3 regions of the Shewanella sp. SM32 genome follow, and region 2 is predicted to be linked to each of the others. Evidence: predicted binding sites of a transcription regulator. Region 2 holds the regulator's gene; each other region holds the start of a gene.
The links. Region 2 encodes MetJ, which represses methionine synthesis genes. Its sites were predicted from a motif close to TAGACGTCTAGACGTCTA; they were not measured.
Positions count from the first base shown of each region.

Region 1 (4,292 bases), on a different contig from region 2:
TCACCGCGATTGCGGATGTGTTCGATGCGCTGACTTCGCAACGGCCTTATAAGCAGGCTTGGACGATTGAAGCGACTATGGAGCTATTTGAAAATCAAGCGGGAAAACATTTCGATCCTAAGTTGGTGGAGGAGTTCAAGCAAATCCTGCCAGAAGCAATTGCCATTCGAGATACTTATTTAGAAAATTGATGCTCGAAGTGCATTGACTAAGGTAAAGGCGCCATTGGCGCCTTTATTTTGCTTCAATATTTTATACTAATTATATTAAATCAAAGCATTACGCTTCATCTAATGAGTAGGGCAGGGCTTGGATCGTTAAATGTGATTGTTCATCGTCGGCAAAACGCAGCTGAGTATCATTAGGCGTGTCATTAGGAAGTACGGCGGTTAACAAGACTTGATTGCCACGCTGTACAAACTCAATGATTTGACCGCCACGGCGAAAACTGTCTTCCATCGCGATTTCGAGGCCTGATGCTAGGGTGATTTGAAGACTAGTGTGACCGCGCAAAATATACAGGGCGCGTTTATTGCCACCGCGATATTTCATCCGCGCTATGGTTTCTTGCCCCATGTAGCAGCCCTTGTTAAAGCTGATACCATTGACCGCTTGTAGGTTACACATCTGTGGTACGTATTGGCTGGCATGGCTAGCGGCAATATTTGGATAACCCGCTGAAATCTCTAACGCCTGCCATGCACTGGCGTCAAATACACTCAGTTCCGATTGCGCAACTAAAGCCGCTGCGGCATCTGGTGTTAATACTAAAATAAAACGTTCAGCGTCTTTTAAAATCGCACCATTTTCAATGAGTGTGAGCTCTTGCTGAATGTCACCAAAATGTTTGTTCACGAATTGGCTTGCCTGTTCACCGGCAACGCCGAGCAGAGTCCACTCAGCGGATGCATTGCTTAAGGTGGCTTTACTAAACACGGCATATTTTTGTAACTGGGGTAAATCGACCTCGATGGCATCCTTTGGCATCAACATAAAGAGTGCATCTTGAATGGCAAAGGTTCTGAAACTGGCCAGCATTTTACCTTTAGGATCGCAATGGGCGCCCCAGCGCCATTGATCTGTGGCCAATGAGCTGATATCTGTGGTCACTTGGCCATGGATAAAACTGCGGCCTTGTTCTCCAACGACTTTGATGAGGCCCAAATGAGATAAGTTGGCAAGCATAAGTGGAGGCAAGGTAGCGTCCAGATCCCAATGGGGCGTAGAAACTGAAATAGTCATAGCGAGATCCTGAAAATGAAGACGATGTGAGAGGCTAGATTGTAACGGAATTCCAGTTGGCTCAAAAGCATAAGGCGCACATATCTGTGAATGATCTGTGCGCCTTATTATGTGTGCTTTAGTCGATAGGCTTAAAGCGAGTGGAGTTTAAAGTTTAAAACAGCACGCGGGTACGTAATGTACCTTCAATGGCTTTGAGTTCAACTAAGGCTTCTTCCGCTTGAGTTGTGTCTACTTCCATCACGACATAACCAATTTCTGCGGTGGTCTGCAAATATTGGGCGGCGATGTTGATGCCTTTTTCCGAGAAGGCTTGGTTGATCTTGATCAACACGCCCGGACGGTTTTGGTGAATATGCAGCAAGCGCGAGGTGCCTTTATGCGTTGGTAATGACACTTCAGGGAAGTTAACCGCAGAAACGGTTGAGCCGTTGTCTGAGTATTTAGCGAGCTTACCCGCGACTTCGATACCAATGTTTTCTTGGGCTTCGGCCGTGCTACCGCCGACATGCGGCGTGAGTAGAACATTGTCTAAACCGCGTAGAGGACTGATAAATTCATCGTCATTCGATTGTGGTTCAACGGGGAATACATCGATTGCGGCACCTGCGAGGTGACGTTCTTTTAACGCAACGGTTAAAGCTTCAATATCGACTACAGTACCGCGTGATGCGTTGATAAAGATGCTGCCCTTTTTCATCGCCGCAAACTCGGCAGCGCCTATCATGTCTTTTGTTTGTGGAGTTTCAGGGACATGTAAGCTTACTACATCAGCTTGTGCTAATAGGAGTTCTAACGAATGGACTTGTTGTGCGTTACCTAGTGGCAGTTTGTCTTCGATATCGAAGAACACGACGCGCATACCTAAGGTTTCCGCCAGAATGCCAAGCTGAGTACCAATATGGCCGTAACCAATCACACCTAAGGTTTTACCACGCACTTCATAGCTGCCCGCTGCGGTTTTCATCCAGCCACCACGGTGAGCGATAGCGTTGCGTTCAGGGATACCCCGCATCAACATAATGATTTCGCCAATCACGAGTTCGGCAACACTGCGAGTGTTTGAGAATGGCGCGTTAAATACTGGGATACCAAGGGATTCGGCGGTGGCAAGGTCAACTTGGTTGGTTCCAATACAGAAACATCCTATCGCGATTAACTTCTCTGCACGTTTCAGCACCTCTGCAGTTAATTGGGTACGCGAACGAAGTCCCACAAAATGCGCATCTTTAATGGACTCAAGTAAGGCTTCATCGCTTAAGGAAGCTTTGTGGTATTCGATATTGGTGTATCCCGCACGTTCAAATACATCGACCGCAGATTGGTGGACGCCTTCCAACAGCAGGATCTTGATCTTATCCTTGTCCAGCGAATGTTTCGCCATGATATGGGTACCCTCTAATTAATAGAAATGTTTCTTATGATATGCTCACAACCTTCACCCACCAAAGTAGCACTTTTTTTGTTCAGTGTGGAGGGCTAGATGGCTAAAGTTAATATTCTAAATTTAGAACAATATCGCATAAGAGGAAGAAACATTGAATAACAAAATCGCATGGTGCGGTATTTACCTCTCAGTTTTGGTGTGGTCGGCGATAAAACCCGCAGATCCTTTCACATGGTGGCTCGAAGCCTTACCTGCATTGATTGCTGTACCGATTTTATTCTTTACTCGCAAACGTTTTCCACTGACACCTTTAGTGTATTTTCTCGTCTTAATACACTGCTGTGTGTTGTTTGTAGGCGCTCATTATACTTACGCTGAAGTGCCGTTATTCGACATGATTGCCGATTGGATGGGTTCAGAACGTAATAATTACGATAAAGTGGGTCATTTTGCGCAAGGTTTTATCCCAGCCATGCTCGCCCGTGAAATTATGTTGCGTAATCAAGCTGTCAAACCTGGGGCTTGGTGCGCGTTTCTTGCTACTTGTTTTGTGCTCGCATTTTCGGCGTTTTATGAACTGATCGAATGGTGGGTTGCCGTGGCAACCGGCGAAGGGGCTGAAGCCTTTTTAGGGACTCAAGGCTATGTATGGGATACCCAATCCGACATGTTTCTTGCCCTCATTGGCGCAATTGTCGCGTTAGCTTTACTGTCTCGTTTTCAAGATAAACAAATCGCGAGACTCAAGCAGAGGATTTAGCGGCTAAAAGTGGGTGATGCTCTCTGTTTGAGTTGTAAGACTTTCTTCCCTGAAATATATGGTGTGAGTGTGATGACATTGAGTTGTCATACTTTAGTGTTGTTATTGTGTTTTCTTTGTGTTGCAACTTTGGATTGATAACGTCATGGTTGGAAAGTATTAGGTGCTGGGCGTTGGCCAAGTAAAACGGTATTTTTGACTGTTATTCCATTTTATTGTGGTGAGTTAGTCGAACCTACTAGCATTAAACAGGGAATAGTACATTTGGGTGATGTTTTTCAATCGTTAACTAGTCAGAATTAACTAGGTTAATGGAATGTTGAAAAATCTAACTAAAAAGACGAGTCAAACATACCATTTTGCAATAGAGAATACTTTTCAGGGAGGAGAGTCATTGAGCACAATTAATGAATTGGTTTTTTTACACCAAATGGCCGCGCCATGTCATTTAGCGTTACTTGCTGAATCCATAGGTTTGAAAACGCGTATAGTAAAGCATGCGGCAGAACTGGATTTAGACAAGAGTCGCCGTAGTTTTTATCTGATCACCCAAAAAGGTTCAGCATTAGATAACAAAGGGATACCTCTGTTAGCTTCGCGATTAGTGTCACATTTTCCTGTGGCGCTGTATCAAGTTGAGCGAGACTCCTTAGACCAAGAATCTGCAATGTTACTCGGCATTCGAGGTATTTTATTTGCCGATCAACGTATGGATCTGATGTTAACGGGTTTACGTAAAATGGTGGCAGAGGAACTTTGGTACGATAGAACTTTGCTAAGCAAAATGTTTCGCCGTGTCGTACAAAAGTTAGAAGGTAATAATGAAATGCCCTCTGATACTGTGGCTATGCTGCAGATGCTGACATCCCGTGAACGCACTATCATTCAATTCGTATCGAGTGG
Region 1 is NZ_JAKKRO010000004.1:136,671-140,962, reverse strand. Features, by position in the region: partial or broken gene L5M10_RS03030 (two-component system response regulator) at 1-191, shown strand, start outside; gene ygfZ (tRNA-modifying protein YgfZ) at 280-1,242, opposite strand; gene serA (phosphoglycerate dehydrogenase) at 1,397-2,626, opposite strand; gene L5M10_RS03015 (DUF2238 domain-containing protein) at 2,781-3,389, shown strand; gene L5M10_RS03010 (helix-turn-helix transcriptional regulator) at 3,784-4,292, shown strand, end outside.
Region 1: the regulator MetJ is predicted to act here: its motif matches at 2,715-2,732, upstream of serA (phosphoglycerate dehydrogenase).

Region 2 (4,292 bases):
AGGGGCTTACACTGGCTTCTTAATTTCGGCGATGAATGCCTATCCTATGCTCAACACTGCGGTACTGCCTGCGCTGTTTTTAGTGTCAGGTCTATCGGCGGGCGCTGCGGCAAATGCGGTACTGGCGTTGCTGATGTTTAAGACTGACAGCCACGACAAAACTTTAGTGAAGATGCACGGTTTAGAATTGCCTGTGATGGCGATTGAAATCCTGTTCCTGTTCATGTTGTTCTGCGCCTTGTACTTCAAGGGCGGCGCGGCGGCTGCGGCCTTAGCATCGTTAACTTCTGGGCTATGGGCAAGCGTGTTCTGGATAGGTGTTGTCGGTATCGGCTTTGGTATTCCATTGCTGTTTATGCTGTTACCCGCCGCGACTCGCCACACTAAGGGCGCGATGATCATGGTGGCTTGTGCGAGCTTAACGGGCGTACTCGCCTTAAGACACTTTATTGTGTACGCAGGGCAAAGCTATTTAAGCTGAGTGTAAGCTGGCTTTACATATTGATAGATAAAGAAAAAGCACTGGCAATGTCAGTGCTTTTTTATTGTTTGAATCGTGAGAAGGTTTGCCAGTATAAGCAGGACGCTTATTGGGGTAATAACTCGATAACCGACTTCACCGTTAGCACTAAGGCGCTGATACTGCACAGGACTAACGTCGCCATCTTTGTCTTCTCTTTATCGACACGGCCCACTAATCGTCCTGCGACTAAGTAACCTAAAATCACTGAGGGAAGCAGCATCAACGACAGCCACAGATGTTTTAATTCTAATAAGCCAGTGATCGCTAAAATGATCAATGCAATCATGGAGCTAAAAATGAAGAAGGCCGACAGCGCTGCGCGAAACTGCGAGGCATCTTTGCCTGCCAACAAAATCGCCATCGGCGGGCCACCAATCGCGGCGATATTGCCGAAGATCCCTGAAACCACGCCCGCACCGAAGAGGGTTTTCTTATTCACTGGCAGGCTGAATTTATACAGGCTGAGGATCACTGCGACAGTCACAATGGCGGCGATGGATAAACCCAGTATGGGTTGAGGCGCAAACAGCAACAGGCTCGCGCCGATAAAACCGCCGGGCACGCGACCTAGGAGCGCATATTGCAAGCCATTGAATTCTAAGTGACCGCGTTCACGCACTAAGGTCAGCAGGGCGATGGAGAAACCCATAGCAATAACAGGCGCAGGTACAAGTTGTGGATCGACGATATACAGCAAAGGACTGGCGACAACCGCAAGCCCAAACCCAATCAGACTTTGGGTTAAGGCGCCCAGAAACACGACCAGCGAGGCTAAGGCGAGTGTCTGTGGATCTATCATAGAAAACATAGGATTTCCTATATCCCAAACCACCTCAAGATAGTGAAATTTAAAGTTTGAAGTCGCTTGGGTATAAACAAAAAGGGATCGTTAACGATCCCTATTGATGAGCACTGTGATATGACTTTGAAAGCGACGAGTCGCTATTCCATGTCTTCCCACTCGATTCCCATTTGATCCATCAACAACTTGGCTTCGGCGGGAATGCTGTCTGGGTTATCTTTTGACAGATCTTCATCGTTGGGCAATGGCTGGCCAGTGTAGGCGTGCAAAAATGCCTCACACAACAGCTCGCTGTTGGTGGCGTGACGCAAATTATTGACCTGACGACGAGTACGTTCGTCCGTGAGGACCTTAAGCACTTTGAGCGGAATAGACACAGTAATTTTTTTTACTTGTTCATTCTTCTTGCCATGTTCAGCATAGGGGCTGATGTATTCCCCATTCCATTCAGTCATTGACTCACCTGTTATAACGCTAAATTCGGGGCAGATTTTAAACCCTTACAAAGAACAGTCAAATTATTGCTACTATTTCTTTGTGATTGCAAACAGATTTCTTTATGTTCAGACGTCTAAACGTCTTCACGCCTATTGACGATGGCGTTGGGCTTAGGTACATTTAGACGTCCAGACATCTCTATCAGTCTATCGAATTTAGGAGTCCACCCATGGCAGAGCGTCAATTAGCCACACTGGCAGTGCGTCAGGGTATCGAAAGCGATACTCAATATGGCGCAGTTGTGCCACCGATTTATTTGTCGACTAATTACGCCTTCGATGGTCATAAAAATCCCCGCGAATTCGATTACAGTCGTTCAGGCAACCCAACGCGCTGCATTTTAGGCGAAGCATTAGCGCAATTAGAAAAGGGTGCCACTGGCATAGTGACGTGCACTGGCATGGCGGCCATCACCTTAGTGACTACTTTGCTCGGCCCCGATGACCTATTAGTTGTGCCCCATGATTGCTATGGTGGTTCCTACCGTTTATTTACCAACTTGGCGAAGAAAGGCCAGTTTAAGCTCATTGTGGTCGACCAAACCGACAGCCAAGCGTTAGCCGCCTCCATTGCGCAGAATCCTAAGATGGTGTGGCTCGAAACCCCATCGAACCCGTTATTGCGTGTGGTGGATATCGAAGCTATTGCTAAGGCGAGCCATGAGGTCGGCGCGCTGGTGGTGGTCGATAACACCTTTTTATCGCCGATATTGCAACAACCCCTATTGTTAGGCGCGGATATCGTTATCCACTCCACCACTAAATATATCAATGGTCACAGCGATGTGGTCGGCGGCGCAGTGGTCGCCAAAGACGCGCAAATCGGCGAAAGCTTACATTGGTGGTCGAACACTCTAGGCTTAACGGGGTCAGCCTTCGACAGTTATCTGACCCTGCGCGGCCTGCGTACCTTAGCGGTGCGTATTCGCGAGCATCAAACCAATGCCCAGCGTATTATTGAGGTATTAACGCAAAGCCCTGTGGTGAGTAAAGTCTATTACCCAGGGCTTGCGGATCACCCAGGCCACGCCATTGCGGCCAAGCAACAACAGGGCTTTGGCGCTATGCTGAGTTTTGAACTCAAAGGCGGTGAGGCCGAAGTCGTGGCCTTTTTAGGTGCACTCAGCTTATTTAGCGTGGCGGAAAGTTTAGGTGGCGTTGAAAGTTTAGTGGCCGTGCCCGCCACTATGACCCACAGAGCCATGGAGCCGCAGGCGCGTTTTGAGGCAGGCATTAAAGACACCTTATTGCGTCTATCGGTGGGTATTGAAGATGCCGCCGATTTAGTTGCAGATATTCAAGCAGGATTAGCCGCCGTTGCGGCTTGTCAGTAGAGGAATAATAGATGGCACGTTGTCACTTACATAAATTTGGTGGCTCCAGTTTAGCGGATGCCGATTGTTATCGCCGAGTCGCCCATATCCTGTTAACCCACGGTCATAGTGATGATCTCGTGGTGGTCTCTGCGGCGGGTAAAAGCACGAATTTCCTGTATAAATTATTAGCGCTGCGTGATGCGGGTCAGCTATGGCAAGAAGAATTACAAGTGCTGATCAGCTACCAACAGGGGTTGATTGAGCAGTTGTTGTCGAATGAACAAGCCCGCGATCTGCGTGAGCGTTTGGCCACTGATAAAGCGCAACTCATCAGCTTGTTGTCCTTAGATGAGCGCAATGAATACCAAATCAATCATGTGGTGAGCTTTGGCGAACGTTGGTCGGCACGTTTAATGGCGGCGCTACTGCGCGAATCTGGCGTGGCGGCAAGCCATGTGGATGCCTGTTCAATTTTAGTGGCCGATGAAGCCGCTGTGCCACAAATTCGGGTACAGGAATCCCGCGCTAAAGTACAAGCCCTATTAGCTGCGCATCCCAATGAACGCTTAGTGATCACAGGATTTATCTGCGCTAACGAGCGTGGCGATACCTTGTTACTTGGTCGTAATGGTTCAGATTTTAGTGCCAGCCTGATTGCTAGCCTTGCCGATATCGAGCGCGTGACCATTTGGACCGATGTGGAAGGGGTGTTCAACGCCGATCCTAATAAGATCAACGATGCCAAGTTACTGAAAAGCATGTCACTTGCCGAAGCCGATCGCCTAGCGCGTTTAGGCTCGCCAGTATTGCATTCGCGCACTTTGCAGCCGTTATTCAATACCGAAGTGAGCTTAGCGGTGCGTTCAAGTTATGCGTCCCACACCGACTTTACCTTAATCGCGCCCCACAGTTCGTCGGCGAGCGCACCTGTGGTGACTAACCTTAATGCTGTTGTGCTGTTCGGCTTTAAACTCACGGGTGAATTAACTCGTTTATTAGATCTATTGATCGCCGCGGGTTTAACGCCATTGGCCCATTGGACCTCTGCCCATCAAAGGGTTGAACTTGCCTATACCGCTGAGAATCAAAAACAAGTTCAAAGATTACTCGATGCCGAGGCAGAAGCATTAGGGATTAGTGATCAGCAGATCAAT
Region 2 is NZ_JAKKRO010000023.1:51,536-55,827, forward strand. Features, by position in the region: gene nrfD (NrfD/PsrC family molybdoenzyme membrane anchor subunit) at 1-481, shown strand, start outside; gene L5M10_RS11440 (sulfite exporter TauE/SafE family protein) at 588-1,331, opposite strand; gene metJ (met regulon transcriptional regulator MetJ) at 1,466-1,780, opposite strand; gene metB (cystathionine gamma-synthase) at 1,993-3,156, shown strand; gene L5M10_RS11455 (bifunctional aspartate kinase/homoserine dehydrogenase II) at 3,168-4,292, shown strand, end outside.

Region 3 (4,292 bases), on a different contig from region 2:
TAACCAAAGGGTATTCTTCCACAGAGATACCAAGATAGGCGTTCACTCGTAAAGGCTGAAAGTTTAACGTCAGCTAGGAGCAGTGTTGCGAGCGTATTAGCGTCATCGGATGTCAGCGCGCATATTTCTGCAACGGGAATAATTTTCCAAGTGGCGAGGTAAGCTGACTTAGAAATTTCATCGACTTCGCTGTCAGAAATCCAAGCATGCACATCATTTACTACTGCCTTTGTTTTTAACGAATTTGCCAAGTCATGATCAGTTACACACAGGCTTTCATATTGGATTTCGTAAGGTGTTTCAAAAAAGGCTTCAGGATCGGATTCAAGAAAAGCGGCGATCTCCTCTAATGTGCCGTATGTTTTTGCTGTTTCCTCTGGCAGACCTACGTTGGCTGCCCATGCACAAGATTGAAGTTGCTGTAATAAGATGGCGTTATTGGTCATGGGATCAGTACACTCTAATGGTCTGTGTATATGCTGCTTTTTATCTTGCCATATTTGTCTTAGCACTATTAATCTAACTAAATGTTAGACATAAAAAAACCGCTGGGTAGCGGTTTTTTATGGGCCTTAAGTGTAAAAATTGAAATGAATTAAGACTATAGACCCGCGTCAGCGCGCAATATTTCGGCTTTATCAGTCGCTTCCCATGGGAATTCGCTGCGACCAAAGTGGCCATAAGCGGCGGTCGCTTGATAAATTGGACGTGCTAAATCTAGCATGGCCGTTAAGCCATATGGGCGCAGTTCAAAGTGTTGACGGACTAACTTGATCAGCACTTCTTCAGACACTTTACCGGTACCGAAGGTCTCGATGCTGATAGAGGTAGGTTCTGCTACACCAATAGCGTAAGACACTTGGATTTCACAGCGATCAGCAAGACCTGCTGCAACTATGTTTTTTGCCACATAACGTGCAGCATATGCCGCGCTACGATCCACTTTTGATGGATCTTTACCAGAGAATGCGCCACCACCATGACGGGCCATGCCGCCGTAGGTGTCAACGATGATCTTACGACCCGTTAAGCCGCAATCGCCTACTGGACCACCGATAACAAAACGGCCAGTTGGGTTGATAAAGAACTTAGTGTCTTTGTTTAACCATTGAGCCGGTAATACAGGCTTGATGATGGTTTCCATCACGCCTTCAATTAAGTCGGCTTGTGAAACGTCATCTCTGTGTTGAGTCGATAACACAACTGCATCGATACCGACAATTTTGCCATCATCATAGGCAAAAGTGACTTGGCTTTTCGCATCTGGGCGTAACCAAGGTAGCGTGCCATTTTTACGCACTTCAGACTGACGTTTCACTAATGCGTGAGCATAGGTGATAGGTGCAGGCATCAGAATGTCAGTTTCGTTGTTGGCATAACCAAACATTAACCCTTGATCGCCAGCACCTTGCTCTGCAGGGTCTGCGCGGTCTACACCTTGATTGATGTCGGGTGATTGCTTACCAATGGCGTTTAATACTGCGCACGAGTCTGCATCAAATCCCATATCTGAATGGGTATAACCAATTTCACGCACCGTTTTACGGGTGATTTCTTCAATATCAACCCAGGCAGAGGTAGTGACTTCGCCACCGACTAATACCATGCCGGTTTTGACATAAGTTTCACACGCTACGCGTGCTTTTGGATCTTGAGCCAGAATTGCATCTAGCACAGCATCAGAAATCTGATCTGCAATCTTATCGGGATGACCTTCTGAGACCGACTCAGAAGTAAACAAGTGCTTTGCCATAGTAGGAAAATCTCGTCGTTAGCATTCAAACGTGTAGAAGCATCTACATCTAGACGGCTATTTTAGTTTAAATCCGATTGCCGATCACCCCCGATAATAAAAAATCCTCTCAGATTGTGACCTGAAAACGACTACGCCCTGCCATAAATAGGTTATTTTACTTATATTTCATGGTATTAAGTTTACTATGTTTTTGAGAAATTTATTTCTCCATTATAAGTGATCCTTGCTATGCCCTCTCAAGTAAACGCGAGCAAAGTGACTAGCTTATTTCTGCGACTTATATACTCAAGCTACCTGAATCCTGCATCTTCAGGTTGTTTGGGTACATATTCGGCCATCTTTTGCTGAGTGAATGGCAATTTTAGTTTGCGTCACACTGGCATGTAGGGGAAAATATGCATCCAAATTGCCCGCTAGACCCCACAAACAAGCAGGAGAGAGCATGTCTTCCCGTAAAGTACTCGCAAACGCAATCCGTGCGTTAAGTATGGATGCAGTTCAAAAAGCAAATTCAGGCCATCCCGGCGCCCCAATGGGTATGGCAGATATTGCTGAAGTGCTGTGGAATGATTTCCTTAAGCACAACCCGAACAATCCGAAATGGGTAGATAGAGATCGTTTTATCCTCTCTAACGGTCACGGTTCAATGCTGATCTACTCTTTACTTCACCTGACTGGTTATGAATTACCAATTGAAGAGCTAAAACAGTTCCGTCAATTGCATTCTAAAACACCGGGTCACCCAGAATACGGTTACACCCCAGGTGTTGAAACCACAACGGGTCCACTCGGTGCGGGCATCAGCAACGCTGTCGGTATGGCGATTGCTGAGAAAACCTTAGCGGCACAGTTTAACCGTGATGGTCACAATATCGTTGATCACTATACTTACTGCTTCCTCGGCGATGGCTGTTTGATGGAAGGTATTTCCCACGAAGCCTGTTCATTAGCCGGTACTTTAGGTTTAGGTAAACTGGTCGCATTTTGGGATGACAACGGTATTTCTATCGATGGCCATGTTGAAGGCTGGTTCACCGATGATACGCCAAAGCGTTTTGAAGCTTACGGCTGGCATGTGATTGCCGGTGTTGATGGTCACGATAGCGCGGCAATCCGTGCTGCTATCGAAGCGGCGAAAGCCGTTACTGATAAACCAACCATGATTTGCTGCAAAACCATTATCGGTTTTGGTTCACCTAACAAATCAGGCAGCCACGATTGCCACGGCGCGCCACTAGGCGATGCGGAAATCGCAGCAGCCCGTGAATTCCTTGGCTGGCCACATGCGCCATTCGAAATCCCTGCTGACGTTTATGCGGGTTGGGATGCCAAAGAAGCCGGTGCTGCCCGTGAAGCGGCGTGGAACGAGAAGTTTGCAGCATATCGCGCTGCTCACCCAGAACTGGCTGCTGAATATGAGCGTCGCGTTCTGAAAGGTGAATTACCGGCTGATTTCGAAGAAAAAGCGCAGGCATTCGTGCAAGCATCACAGGACAAAGCCGAAGGTATTGCGAGCCGTAAAGCCTCACAAAATGCCATCGGTGCATTTGGCGCTATGTTGCCTGAACTGTTAGGCGGCTCTGCTGACTTAGCGGGTTCTAACTTGACACTGTGGTCAGGTTCTAAAGGTATTCAAGACGATCCAGCTGGTAACTACATTTACTACGGCGTGCGTGAATTCGGCATGAGCGGCATTATGAACGGTGCTTCGCTGCATGGTGGTTTCATCAATTACGGCGCAACGTTCATGATGTTCATGGAATATGCTCGTAACGCAGTACGTATGTCGGCGCTGATGGGCATTCAAAACATCTTCGTTTATACCCATGACTCTATCGGTCAAGGTGAAGATGGCCCAACGCATCAGCCAGTTGAGCAATTAGCTAACCTGCGTATGACGCCAAATATGGCCGTATGGCGTCCATGTGATGCGGCAGAAACGGCAGTTTCTTGGAAAGCTGCGATTGAGCGCCGTAATGCACCTACGTCACTGATCTTCAGCCGTCAAAACCTGAAAGCTCAAGCGCGTACCGCTGAGCAATTAGCTAATGTGGCTAAAGGTGCTTATGTACTGCAAGACTGTGCGGGTACACCAGAACTGATCCTGATCGCAACTGGTAGCGAAGTACAATTGGCAATGGATGCAGCCGCTGCACTGACTGAGCAAGGTAAACACGTTCGCGTGGTCTCTATGCCATCGACAACTGAGTTCGATAAGCAAGATGCTGCTTATAAAGAATCTGTATTACCACGTGCTGTGACTAAACGTGTGGCTATTGAAGCGGCGCATACCGATTTCTGGTACAAGTACGTCGGGTTTGAAGGCACAGTTGTGGGCATGACCACATTTGGTGAGTCTGCGCCGGGTAACGTGCTATTGAATCACTTCGGTTTCACCGTTGAAAATGTGCTGAATGCTGCAAAATCATTGGGCTAATCGCTCAAGGGATTAGATTCAATACAAAAGGTTAAACTTTTTAAGTGTTAATCTGTATAATGCGGCCTGCAATCGTTTGCAGGCCGTTTTTGTATTAAG
Region 3 is NZ_JAKKRO010000004.1:35,149-39,440, reverse strand. Features, by position in the region: gene L5M10_RS02535 (hypothetical protein) at 1-446, opposite strand, end outside; gene metK (methionine adenosyltransferase) at 602-1,753, opposite strand; gene tkt (transketolase) at 2,199-4,193, shown strand.
Region 3: the regulator MetJ is predicted to act here: its motif matches at 1,796-1,813, upstream of metK (methionine adenosyltransferase).